3 regions of the Nocardia sp. NBC_00511 genome follow, and region 3 is predicted to be linked to each of the others. Evidence: riboswitches for the same ligand, from Rfam matches in the RefSeq annotation. Region 3 holds a riboswitch; each other region holds the start of a gene.
What was found. Region 3 has a riboswitch for cobalamin ahead of metE (5-methyltetrahydropteroyltriglutamate--homocysteine S-methyltransferase). Riboswitches for the same ligand answer to the same signal wherever they lie in the genome.
Positions count from the first base shown of each region.

Region 1: another riboswitch for cobalamin. It lies ahead of metE (5-methyltetrahydropteroyltriglutamate--homocysteine S-methyltransferase); the one in region 3 lies ahead of metE (5-methyltetrahydropteroyltriglutamate--homocysteine S-methyltransferase).
Region 2: another riboswitch for cobalamin. It lies ahead of OG300_RS22100 (HoxN/HupN/NixA family nickel/cobalt transporter); the one in region 3 lies ahead of metE (5-methyltetrahydropteroyltriglutamate--homocysteine S-methyltransferase).

Region 1 covers NZ_CP107849.1:2,031,586-2,035,781, reverse strand. Annotated here, with positions in the region: gene OG300_RS09635 (methylenetetrahydrofolate reductase) at 1-776, opposite strand, end outside; gene metE (5-methyltetrahydropteroyltriglutamate--homocysteine S-methyltransferase) at 849-3,113, opposite strand; cobalamin riboswitch at 3,252-3,490, opposite strand; gene OG300_RS09625 (CbtA family protein) at 3,629-4,196, opposite strand, start outside.
Region 2 covers NZ_CP107849.1:4,706,626-4,710,821, reverse strand. Annotated here, with positions in the region: gene OG300_RS22100 (HoxN/HupN/NixA family nickel/cobalt transporter) at 1-887, opposite strand, end outside; cobalamin riboswitch at 918-1,113, opposite strand; gene OG300_RS22095 (T6SS immunity protein Tdi1 domain-containing protein) at 1,146-1,580, opposite strand; gene OG300_RS22090 (cyclase family protein) at 1,676-2,659, shown strand; gene OG300_RS22085 (DoxX family protein) at 2,663-3,097, opposite strand; gene OG300_RS22080 (TetR/AcrR family transcriptional regulator) at 3,196-3,777, shown strand; gene OG300_RS22075 (AraC family transcriptional regulator) at 3,852-4,196, shown strand, end outside.
Region 3 covers NZ_CP107849.1:425,307-429,502, reverse strand. Annotated here, with positions in the region: gene OG300_RS02050 (AraC family transcriptional regulator) at 1-876, opposite strand, end outside; gene OG300_RS02045 (nickel-binding protein) at 912-1,163, shown strand; cobalamin riboswitch at 1,256-1,447, shown strand; gene metE (5-methyltetrahydropteroyltriglutamate--homocysteine S-methyltransferase) at 1,567-3,828, shown strand; gene OG300_RS02035 (IclR family transcriptional regulator) at 3,873-4,196, opposite strand, start outside.

The DNA of each region.
Region 1 (4,196 bases), 1.6 Mb from region 3:
GCGGCAGGCAGTTCGCGGCCGGAGAGCTCCACCGCGCGCTGCACGGTGTGCAGGGAGGTGATCGGCATCAGCTCCGGGATGATCGGCTTGGCGCCCTCCACCGGATCGCACGCGACGGCCCGATCCCGCAGGCGCAGATAGTGTTCGATGTCGAAGAACATCTGGGTGATCGAATAGTCGGCTCCGGCACGGAGTTTGGCGATCAGGAACGCGGTGTCGGAGTCCAGGTCCGGGGAACGATGATGCCCCTGGGGGAACGACGCCACGCCGACATTGAAGTCGCCGAGATCCCGCACGATGCGCACCAGTTCGTCGGCGTACTCGACCCCGTCCGGGTGTTTGTGCCAGGCACCGAGCGGATCACCCGGCGGATCACCGCGCAGGACCAGCACATTGCGGATCCCGCAGTCGGCGTAAGAGCCGATCAGCGCACGCAATTCGGCGAGGCTGTGCCCGACCGCGGTCAGGTGCGCGACCGGCAGCAGGGTGGTCTGCTGCGCGAGTTCGCCGGTGATGCGGGCGGTGCGGTCCTTCGTCGAACCGCCCGCACCGTAGGTCATGGAGACGAAAGCCGGGTGCATGCGCTCGAATTCGCGCACGGCGCGCCACAGCCGGGCCTCCCCGGCGGAGTCCCTGGGCGGATTGAACTCCACCGAGAACGGCACCCGCGCCCCGGCATGGGTGTGCAGGCTTTCGACGACCGATCGGACACCGGGCGTCGTCGCGGAATCGCGCGGGGACCGGCTGGTCACGGGTGCCGTAGGAAGGTAGTGCATTCTCGCCTCAGGACTGGAAGTGATGGATCACGACCGGCCGGGGTGCCCGCCGCGTGGGCACCCCGGCACGGATCAGCGCAGCGCCTTGGCCGCGGCGACCAGGTTACGCAGCGAGGCCGTCACCTCATCGGTGCGCCGGGTCTTCAGACCGCAGTCCGGATTGACCCAGAGCCGTTCGGCGGGAACGGCTTTCAGTGCCCGGCTCAGCGACTGCTCGATCTCCTCGGCACCGGGGACGCGCGGCGAGTGGATGTCGTAGACGCCGGGTCCCACACCCAGATCGAAGCCCGCGGCATTGAGGTCGTCGAGCACCTCCATGTGCGAGCGCGCCGCCTCGATGGAGGTGACGTCGGCGTCCAACCCCGCGATGGCTCCGATCACCTCACCGAATTCCGAGTAGCACAGGTGGGTGTGGATCTGCGTGGTGTCGGCGACACCGGCGGTGGACAGGCGGAACGCCTCGACCGCCCACTCCAGGTAGGCGGCCTGGTCGGCCTTGCGCAGCGGCAGCAGTTCGCGCAGCGCGGGCTCGTCCACCTGGATGATGCCGATGCCCGCGGTCTCCAGATCGACCGTCTCGTCCCGGATCGCCAGGGCGATCTGCCGCGCGGTATCGGCCAGCGGCTGGTCGTCGCGGATGAACGACCAGGCCAGGATGGTGACCGGGCCGGTGAGCATGCCCTTGACCGGCTTGTCGGTCAGTGACTGCGCGTAGGTGATCCAGTCGACGGTCATCACCGCGGGCCGCACCACGTCGCCGTACACGATCGGCGGGCGCACGCAGCGGGTGCCGTAGGACTGCACCCAACCGTTGACGGTGGCGGCGAAACCGTCGAGCTGCTCGGCGAAGTACTGCACCATGTCGTTGCGCTCCGGCTCGCCGTGCACCAGCACGTCGAGACCGATTTCCTCCTGCAGCGCAATGACTTCGGCGATCTCGGCGCGCATCCGCACGTCGTACTCGGCCTGGTCGATCTCACCGCGGCGCAGCTCGGCGCGCGCCACCCGGATCCGGCTGGTCTGCGGGTAGGAGCCGATGGTGGTGGTCGGCAGCAGCGGCAGGTTCAACCGCTCCTGCTGCAGCACCCGGCGCTCGTCGGCCGGGGTGCGGCGCGCGGCGTCCGCATCCAGGGCGGCGAGGCGATCGCGCACCGCCTGGACCTTCAGGCGCGGATCCGCCTTGCGGTCCAGCACCGCGGTGCGGGCGATCTCGAGGTCACCGGCGACGGCGGCCTCACCCGCGGTGAGCGCGGTGGCCAGCACCCGGATCTCGGCGATCTTCTCCGCGCCGAACGCCAGCCAGCTGCGCAGCCGGGCGTCCAGATCGGTTTCCGGGTCCAGGCTGTACGGAACATGCAGCAGCGAGCAGGAACTCGACACCGCGACCCGCACACCCGCGTCGCGCAGCCCGGTCAGGCGCGGCAGCGCGTGATCGGGATCGACCCGCCACACATTGTGGCCGTCGACGACACCGGCCACGATCAGCTTGTCCGTGATCGACTGCGCCGCAGCCACATCCGCGTCACCACCGGCGACGAGATCGACAGCGATGCCCTCGATGGCGGTGTCGGCCAGCGCGGACAGCGCTGCGCCCACGCGGCCGAAGTAGGTGGCCACCAGAATCGAGGGCCGGGCCGACACCTCCGAGAGACGCTGGTAGGTGGTGCGCACCGCATCGAATTCGGCGGCCGTGAGGTCGGTGACCAGCGACGGCTCGTCGATCTGCACCCAGGTCGCACCGGCCTCGGCCAGCAGGCCGAGCAGCTGCTCGTAGAGCGGCAGCAGATCCGGCAGGCGGTTCAGCAGATCACTCCCGTCCACCGACTTGGCCAGCTTCAGGAACGTGATCGGGCCGACGATCACCGGACGGGCCGGAACATCGAGGGCCAGTGCCTCTTTCAGCTCCGTCAGCGGCTTGTCCGGGTGCAGCGAGAACACGGTGTCGGCCGCGAGTTCGGGCACCAGGTAGTGGTAGTTGGTGTCGAACCACTTGGTCATCTCGAGCGGTGCGACCTCGGCATTGCCGCGCGCCGCCGCGAAGTAGCGGTCCAGCTCGTCGGCGATCCCGGCGACCCGCTGCGGCAGCGCGCCCAGCAGGACCGCGGTGTCGAGCACCTGGTCGTAGTAGGAAAACGTGCCCACCGGAATGGAATCCAGTCCGGCATCGCGGGCGGCGGTGAGTTGCGTGGTGCGCAGCTCCCGGGCGACCTGGTGCAGACCGGCGGCGTCGAGCCGTCCCGCCCAATAGGATTCGATCGCGCGCTTGAGCTCTCGGTTCGCACCGATACGCGGCAGCCCCAGCACTGTTGCGGTGAAGGTGTTGTCAGGGTTCAACATCGAATGAACTCCATGGTCAGCAGCCGATGACCGCCGCCCATCACGAGCGCACGCACAAGGAGCCCACCGCAGCATCGTTCCCGTGCCCGGGTCTACTCGGCGTACCGCCCAATCCACGAGGCGACGACCGCCGGATACGGCGTATCCGGCACAACCGGCAGGTCTTCGGACTCGTGGGCATCACCCGAGAAGAGGGTGGCCCCGGCATTTTCGGCCCGGGGCTGGTGCTACTGACCGTCGCTTCCCAGGCATGATTGATCGCCCAGTGCGAATGACGGCTGTCGTTCCCACTCACCGCTGCGGGACAGTCCCGGATTTTCACCGGGTTCCCTCTCACCCGCGTGGCACGTGAACGTGCCGACGGGCTTCGACGCCTTCGGGTCGGGTCAGGGGCTCCTCGACTCCGCCTCCAGCGAACCAGCTGCGGACGCGAATATAGCGAACACTCATCGCAATGCGAAAGGCGGGCCCGCTCCTATCCCAAGGAGTGGACCCGCCCAGTGGGGTTCGAGGCGTCAGGACACCGACGCCGCCACCTGAGCGTCCGCGGCACGCTCGCCGAGCAGGCGCGGGGCCAGCCAGGCGAAACCGACACCGATGACGACCCACAGGATCAGTTGTGCGGCAAAGGAGTACAGCCGGAAGTGGAACAGATCGTCGGCCGGGAAGCCCGGGTACACGATCGCGCCCGAGGCATCCTTGAGCGGCTGCGGGGTCTCGGTGTCGAAGTCGCCGAACGCCTTGTTCTCCGACAGGTGACCCAGCGACGGCAGGATCAGCATGACCACGCCCACGGCCACGACGAACGACACCGACGCGGCGATGCTCGCGGTCCAATTCCCCAGTCGCGCGGCCAGTTTGCGGCCCAGCCAGATCGCGCCGAGCAGGAAGGCCACGCTCAACACGATCATCAGCATGTAGAGCCCCGTGCGCTCCTTGATGGTGTCCGGGTGCCCGATCGAGGGCGGGTTGGCCGGATACTTCAGGAACGGCACCACATACAGCGTCAGGAACATGCCACCCGCCACCAGCAGCGCCAGATTGCGGGCGGTGACCTTGCCGACCCGGCGCAGCGCCAGGTAG
Region 2 (4,196 bases), 4.3 Mb from region 3:
AGGAACGCCACCGCGATCGACAGACCGGTGATGGTCAGGTTGTAGTACACCTTGCGCACCGGATTGGAGAACGCCCAGTGGTAGGCGAAATTCATGAAGGTGCCGTCGAGCGTGTCGAACAGGCTCATCCCCGCCGCGAACAGCAGCGGCAGGCAGATGATGGCGTACCAGGGCAGTCCGGCGGCCGCGCCGGAGCCGGCCATCACCATCAGGGTGACCTCGGTGGCGGTGTCGAAGCCGATTCCGAACAGCAGGCCCACCGGGTACATCTGGCCCGGCCGGGTCACCGAGCGCGTCAACCGCCCCAGCATCCGATTGAGGAAACCGCGGCTGTCGAGATGCTTCTCCAGCTCGTGCTCGTCGAACTCGCCGTGGCGCATGGCCTTGAACACCCGCCAGATCCCGGCGAGCGCAACCAGATTCAGCGCGGCGATCAGATACAGGAAGGTCCCCGACGCCACCGTGCCCAGCAGACCCAGATCCTTGCGGACCACCGAATCGTCATCGGTCAGCGTGGTCGCCAGCCGGGCCCCCGCCGCGATGCCCGCGGCCAGCAGCACCACCACCGTCGAATGTCCCAGCGCGAACCAGAAACCCACCGATACCGGTCGCTTGCCGTCGGCCATCAGCTTTCGGGTGGTGTTGTCGATGGCGGCGATATGGTCCGCGTCGAAGGCGTGCCGCATGCCCAGCGTGTACGCAGTGATGCCCAGCCCCAGGCCGAACACCTGGGTGCCGACGGTGTAGTGGTGCGGTATCACCAGCGCGAGCAGGATGCCGAAGGCGATCACATGCAGCACGGCGATCGCGGCGAGTAGTCCGCCGGTGCGAATCCAGTCGCGGCGCTCCCAGCGCAGCACGGGCACGGCGGTATCGGTGACGGTCATTATCGGATCGGCCTTCCAGCACCTCGTGGAAACGGGTCAAGCTGCCGTGGCCGGTCTCCTGGCTGACGGGTCCAGCATCGACGCACCTGGCCTTCCGGTATCACTGATCCCGTGGCCTGCCCGCTGGCTGCGGGCCGGACGATGCGCCGACTTCCCGATCACAGTGGCGAGGGCCGCTCCGGTTTCGACACCGGAATTCCCGTACACCACGGCGTTCCACACGCTAGATGCCGATTGTCGAATCGGACAAATGGGGTCTCAGTCGAAGTCCTGGGCCTGCGCCACCAGGTCGAAGAACGACCACACACCGCCTCGCTGATACGACTCCGGGGATTCGGAACCGCCCAGGAACGGGTAGGGCGTGGCGATGTAGACCTCGTTCTCGGCCAGGGGGCCGATGAGCCGCCGGATCTTGGTGACCTGATCGGGTTGCAGCACATAGGTGATGACGCTCGGGTCGAAGAGCACCTCGGTGACGAACTCGCCGACCTCGGTGAACGGGCCGTAGGTCTTCACGCCCGGGCTGTAGGGGTCGAGCAGGCCGTACTCGCCGGTGCGGGTGCTCATCAGGAAGGCGTGACCCAGGTCCGAATAGCCGACGACGGTGTCGAACTGCGGGTAGTGCTCGGCCCACGCGGGCATCACGCGATCGAAACGCTGCGAGGGGATCAATCGGAAGGAAACGCTGGTCACCGGATTCATCCAACCAGAGCGGGCGGGACCGGCTCTCGACAGGCCGCGCGCGGGCGGGTAAAGATCGATGCAGCATTCGAAGTGGAGGCGTTTCGGTGACCGATCAGTGGCGCGAAGTCGCGAACAAGGTACGCAACTGGGGCCGCTGGGGGGAGGACGATCAGCTCGGCACGCTGAACCTGATCACCCCCGCCCGAATCGCCGCCGGCGCCGCCTGCGCGCGGGCCGGGCGCAGCATCCCGCTCGGCATTCCTTTCGACGCCTACGGACCGCAGGGCGCGAGCGGCTTCCGCCGCAACCCCATCCACCTCATGGCCGTAGACGGCGGCGACGCGAACTTCGCGGCGAACCTCGAGGGCTGGGGCGGACACACCGAAGCGCAGATCGCGGGAATGTACGCCGCCGGTCCCATGCGCTTCAACGACGACTACATCATGATGCCGTTGCAGTCGGCCACCCAGTGGGACGCGCTGTCGCACGTGTACTACGACGGGCTGCTCTACAACGGCGTCCCGGCCGCCGCCGTCACCAGTTTCGGAGCGACGAAGCTGGGGATCGAGCACTTCGCCGATCGCGGCGGAATCATCGGCCGCGGCGTACTGCTGGATGTCGCAAGACATTTCGGGGTCGAGCGGCTGTCGGCCGGGACGGTCATCACGCCGCAGGATCTCCAGGCTGTGGTGGATGCCCAGGACGTCGAGCTGGCGGGCGGCGACATCCTGGTGATCCGAACCGGCTGGTGGACAAGGTTTCTGGAAACCCACAAGCATTCGGAGTGGTTCGCGGGCAGTCCCGGACTGAGCTGGCGCTGCGCACAGTGGCTGCACGAGAACGAGATCGCGGCCGTCGCGGTGGACAATCCGGCCGTCGAGGTGATGGTGCCCGAGGACGGGGTGCTGCTGCCCCTGCACATGATCGCACTGCGCGATATGGGCACGCCGCTCGGGGAGATCTGGGACCTGGAAGCCCTCGGCCGGGACTGCGCCGAGGACCAGATCTACGAATTCCTGCTCTGCGCACCGGTTCTGAAGATCCCGGGGGCCGTCGGATCCCCGATCAGCCCCGTCGCGATCAAATAGCCTTCAGAACGCGGCCAGTACGCAGGCCCCGACGAACATCATCTGAACCGCGGCGCGCAGGGGCAGCGGCATCGACTTGACGCCGACATCCTCGCGCGCGGCCCGGATGTTCGCGGGGAACATCAGCATCAGCATCAGCGCCAGGCAGGTGGCGGCCAGCGGTGCGGCCCAGGGGACGAGAAGCCCGGCGGCACCGGCCAATTCGAGCACGCCGGTGGCGGTCACCAGAGCGGTCGGGTTCGGCAGCCGGGGCGGGACCATGGCGATCAGGCCGTCACGGCGCGGCGACAGGAAGTGCGCGGAGGCGGTGAGGGTGAACATGGCCGCCAGCCCGATGCGGGCGGCGTGCGGCCAGGAGTTCAGCCAGTCGGTGGCGTGCAGCCACCCGGCCAGCCGTGCCAGCCCGGTGACGACGATGAGAACGATGAGCGGTGCCATCAGTGCGGCTCCTGTGCGATCGAGCAATCTAGACAGTGGCCAGATTAGGTCCGGCCAGGAAACTTGTCAACGTCTAGATTCTGGGCCACCATCGAGGCATGACCAAGAGCGTGTACCACCACGGAGACCTGCGAGCGACGCTGCTGAACGCGGCCGCCGAGCAGATCGCGGCCGAGGGCGTCGACTCGGTATCGCTGCGAGCCCTGGCCCAGCGCGCCGGGGTCTCGCACGCCGCACCCGCCCACCACTTCGGCAACCGGCAGGGCCTGCTGACCGAACTCGCCATCGCGGGCTTCGACCTCCTCGATGCCGAACTGCGCGCCGCCACCGGCGATTTCCGCGAGGTCGCGGTCGCCTACATCCGCTTCGCCCGCAACCATCCGGGACATTTCGACGTCATGTTCCGGCACGATCTGGTGCGCGCCGACGACGAGCGGCTGATCACCGCCCGCCGCAACTCCGGTACCGAATTACGTTCCGGTATAGCCGGACTCGGCGTCGCGGCCAGCTCCGCCCCGGCCGCCGAACTGGCGGCCTGGTCGGTGGTGCACGGCTTCGCCACCCTGTGGCGTGAAGGGGCCCTGGCGGATTCGGAAATCGGCGACGGCGACCCCGAGCAGCTGGCCCGGGCCACCATCGCCGCCATCGATTTCACCGCCGCGACCGCTGGTCATAAGTGACTATCCGGCCGCGGAGGCGAGTCCGCCGTTTTGGATCCGCACCGGGGTCGGACGGCGTATTCTGACCACCGGTCATGGTAAAAAATGGACAAGAAATCCGAAGCCTGTGCTACGCGCCGAGTGCCGCCACGCCCCTCGGGCTGGAAGTGCTGACCTTCGATCAGCTGCGCACCATGCCGGTCGCGCACGGTCAGGTGGTGCGCGGAGACTTCCACGTGCTCGCCCACTGCACCACCGGAACCGGTCGCCTGACCGTCGATTTCGTCACCAGGGACCTGGTCCCCGGCACCGTCGCCTGGGTGCGACCCGGCTGGACCCACCGCTGGGACGACATCACCACGGTCGACGGCCACCTCATGCTCTGCCGACCCGAACTGGTGCCCGCCGCCGCGGTGGGTCACGCGCCCGCACCGTCGACC
Region 3 (4,196 bases):
CCGTGAGACCGCCACGGCATCGGCGAGCTCCCCCACCGTCCACTTGCGGGCCGGATCGCGGTGCAGGTGGCCGAGCGCGGGCGCGAGCACCGGATCGCGCAGCGCCGCGATCCAGCCGCAGTCCACGGCCGGCCGCGAGGCCAGGTACAGCCGCAGCACCTCCACCAGCAGCAACTCGGGCAGGCGGCCGCCGACCGCGCCGCCGTGAATCCCGGATACCTGGGTGAGCGCGTAATCGATGGTGGCGCGCACCCATTCGGCGGCCGCGCCGGTCGGGCGCACCACGAAGGCGCGCGGCAGCGCCCGCAGCGCCGGATCGAAGAGCGGGTCGGCGCTGTCGAGGTAGCCGCACACCACCTCGGTGCGCGCGCCCGCGCCGCCGTGCCGCAGCACCGGCATGGTCCGCCACGGCGGGACGAGCATGAAGTCCGACAGCGGCACCACCTCCGCGTCGTCGACGCCGCCCATCCGGTGCACGTCCGCGTACGGCAGCACGATCACGTCCCCGGCGTGCGCCCAGAGTCGGTCGCCGCCTTCGGGATGCACCCAGCAGCTGCCCGTCGCGACCACATGGAAGAGGGTGACCCGATCGCTGCCGGGCCGCAGTGCCAGCGCGGTGTCGTGGCAGGTCATCGACTCGTAGGCCCACGGTTCGGTGTACTCGGCGCGCAGGAAGATCGCACCCGTCAGCCGCAGCCTGGCGAGCACGGCGTCCGCCGGGGCGGCCGCGTTCAGGTCCGGGTTCATCTCGACGGTCACGTTCATATCCAGAGATACGTTCGCGTCGCCCGCCGCGTTCACCGCCACGACGGTGGTCGTGGCGTCCTGATCAGGTATCCCGGGGAGCGGGTCATGGCCTCGCGGCGCACTGCTCACGAAACTGATGGTGTCACAACGAAAGGGAGCTCCCAATGCCGCTGTTCATGGATATTCACAACCTGCCCGAGCCGGTCGACGCCGAGCAGGCCGCCGCCGCGCACGCCGCCGATCTCGCGGCCCAGTCCGCCTACGGCGTCGACTACTGCAACTACTGGTTGGCTGCGGACGGCAAGCAGATCTTCTGCCTGGTCTCCGCGCCGGACGCCGAGACCGCCGCGCTGGTGCATCGCGAGGCGCACGGTCTGGTCGCCGACGAGATCCACGAGGTGACCGAGGGTAAGTGACCGCCGGCGGGCCGATATGCTCGGACCCGCAGTCGGTTCGCCAGGCGCGGATCAGGATCGGTGCACCCATCGTCCGCGCGCCCGGCGTCGAAACCGTACGACCCGGCGACGGGTCGGCCGGCGAGAGGGAACCCGGTGGGAATCCGGGACTGTCCCGCAGCGGTATGCAGGAACGACCGCCGTCATACGCACTGGGTGAGAATCTGGGAAGCGACGGCCACTAGGTCGGCCATCGAGGCCGGTGCCTGCGAGTCCGAAGACCTGCCGACCGTGCCGGATACGCCGTATCCGGCGGTCGGCGCCTCGTGGACCGGGCGGACGGACTCCAGGCCGCTTCGCGCTGCCCGGGTCCGCTTCGCGCGTGTGGCGGCGGCCAGTGCTTCGGACACTGGAGATCGATCCCGTGACTACCACTTCACCGTTCACCGCAACGGTTCTCGGCATTCCGCGCATCGGGCCGCGCCGGGAACTCAAGAAGGCCATCGAGTCGTACTGGGCGGGCCGCATCGACGCCGAGGCCCTGCACACCGTGGGCCGCGAACTGCGCGTCGCCCATCTGACCACGCTGGCGGCCAGCGGCCTGGATTCGGTGCCGGTCGGCACCTTCTCCTATTACGACCAGATCCTCGATGCCGCGGCCATGTTCGGTGCGCTGCCCGCGCGGGTGGCGGACATCGCCGATCCGCTCGACCGGTACTTCGCCGCCGCGCGCGGCACCGACACCGTCGAACCGCTGGAGATGACCAAGTGGTTCGACACCAATTACCACTATCTGGTGCCGGAATTGGGTCCGGACACCGCGTTCGCGCTGGACGCGCGCAAGCTGCTCGGCGAGCTGCGCGAGGCGATCGACCTCGGGGTGCCCGCGCGGCCGGTGCTGATCGGTCCCCTCACCTTCCTGAAGCTGGCCAAGGATTCCGAGGGCAATGCGCTGCGGCGCCTCGCCGAGCTGCTGCCGCTGTATCAGGAGTTGCTGCGGCTGCTGGCCGAGGCGGGCGCGCAGTGGGTGCAGATCGACGAACCGGTGCTCGTCACCGATCTCGACGAGGTCGAACTGGCGCTGGTCGAGCACGTCTACTCCGAGCTCTCCGCAGTGACCGAGCGGCCCGCGATCCTGGTCGCCACCTACTTCGGCCGTCCCGGACCGGCGCTGCCGGTGCTGGCGGCGACCGGAATCGAAGGCGTGGCACTGGATTTCGTGTACGGCACCACCGTCGAGGACGTGGTGGGCACGCCCGCCCTGTCGGGCAAGCTGGTGGTGGCGGGCGTCGTCGACGGCCGCAATGTGTGGCGCACCGACCTCGATCACGCGCTGGCCACCCTCGCGACGCTGCTGGCCGGAACCGCCACGCTGGTGGTCTCGACCTCCAGTTCGCTGCTGCACGTGCCGTATTCGCTCGACGCCGAGGCCGCTCCGGATCCGACGCTGCGCTCCTGGCTGGCGTTCGGTGCGGAGAAGGTGGCCGAGGTGGCGCTGCTGGCCACCGCGCTGCACGACGGGACCGCGGCGGTGTCGGACGAATTGGCCACCGCCCGTGCGGCTCTCGCGACCCGCGCCATCGACTCGCGGCTGCGCAACGACACCGTGCGGGCGCGGCTGTCCGCGCTCGGACCCGACGCGATCCGGCGCGCGCCGGCCGCGGATCGCCGGGTGCTGCAGCAGCAGCGGCTGCACCTGCCGCTGCTGCCGACCACCACCATCGGCTCGTACCCGCAGACGCCCGCCATCCGCAAGGACCGCGCCGCGTTCGTCAAGGGTGAGCTGACCGCCGAGCAGTACCGCGATCGGATGCGCGCCGAGGTCGCGGATGTCATTGCGCTGCAGGAGAAGCTGGGCCTCGACGTGCTGGTGCACGGCGAGCCCGAACGCAACGACATGGTGCAGTACTTCGCCGAACAGCTCGACGGCTTCTTCGCCACCGCCAACGGCTGGGTGCAGTCCTACGGCACCCGCTGCGTGCGCCCGCCGATCCTGTACGGCGATGTGGCACGGCGGCAGCCGATGACGGTGGAGTGGATCGGCTACGCGCAGTCGCTGACCGACAAGCCGGTCAAGGGCATGCTCACCGGCCCGGTCACCATTCTGGCCTGGTCGTTCGTGCGCGACGACCAGCCGATCGCCGACACCGCCCGGCAGGTGGCCCTGGCCATCCGCGAGGAGACGGTGGACCTGCAGGCCGCGGGCATCCGCATCATCCAGGTCGACGAACCGGCCCTGCGCGAACTGCTGCCGCTGCGCGCGGAAGCCGAAGCCGCATACCTGGATTGGGCGATCGAATCCTTCCGCCTGTCCACCTCGGGCGTCTCCGATGCGACCCAGATCCACACCCACCTCTGCTATTCGGAGTTCGGTGCGGTGATCGACGCCATCGCCGCCCTCGACGCCGACGTCACCTCCATCGAGGCGGCCCGCTCGCACATGGAGGTCCTCGACGACCTCAATGCCGCGGGCTTCAGCCTCGGGGTCGGCCCCGGCGTCTACGACATCCACTCTCCCCGGGTGCCGAGCACCGGCGAGATCACCGCCTCACTGCGTGAGGCGCTGCAAGCCGTTGCGGCGGAACGACTCTGGGTGAACCCGGACTGTGGTTTGAAGACCCGCGGCCCGGCCGAGGTGGAGGAATCGCTGCGCAATATGGTCGAGGCCGCCCGCGCGGTGCGCTGAGTCCGTCACCGGTCCGGCGACAGCGATCGCCGGACCGGTCGCGGCTACACCCGGGGGCGCGAGGCGATGCCGTCGCCGATAGCGCGTGCGGCGGTGGACAATTCGGTGAGGTAGCGGCGGCGTTCGGCGCGGGTGACGGCGTCGCGCAGGGGGCCGATCTGCAATTCCATCACCGCGTGCGGGCCGCCGCCGAAGACCGGGGCGCTGATGTAGCTGACGGCGAGGACGCCGTCGTGGTCGAGTTCGGCGTCGGTGTAGGCGCTGCCCGCGATGGCGGCCAGCTGGGCCAGCACCCGGCCGCGCAGTTCGGTGCTGGCGGGCTGGTCGGCGAGGTGGTTGGCGACCTCGGACAGGACCCGCACATTGGG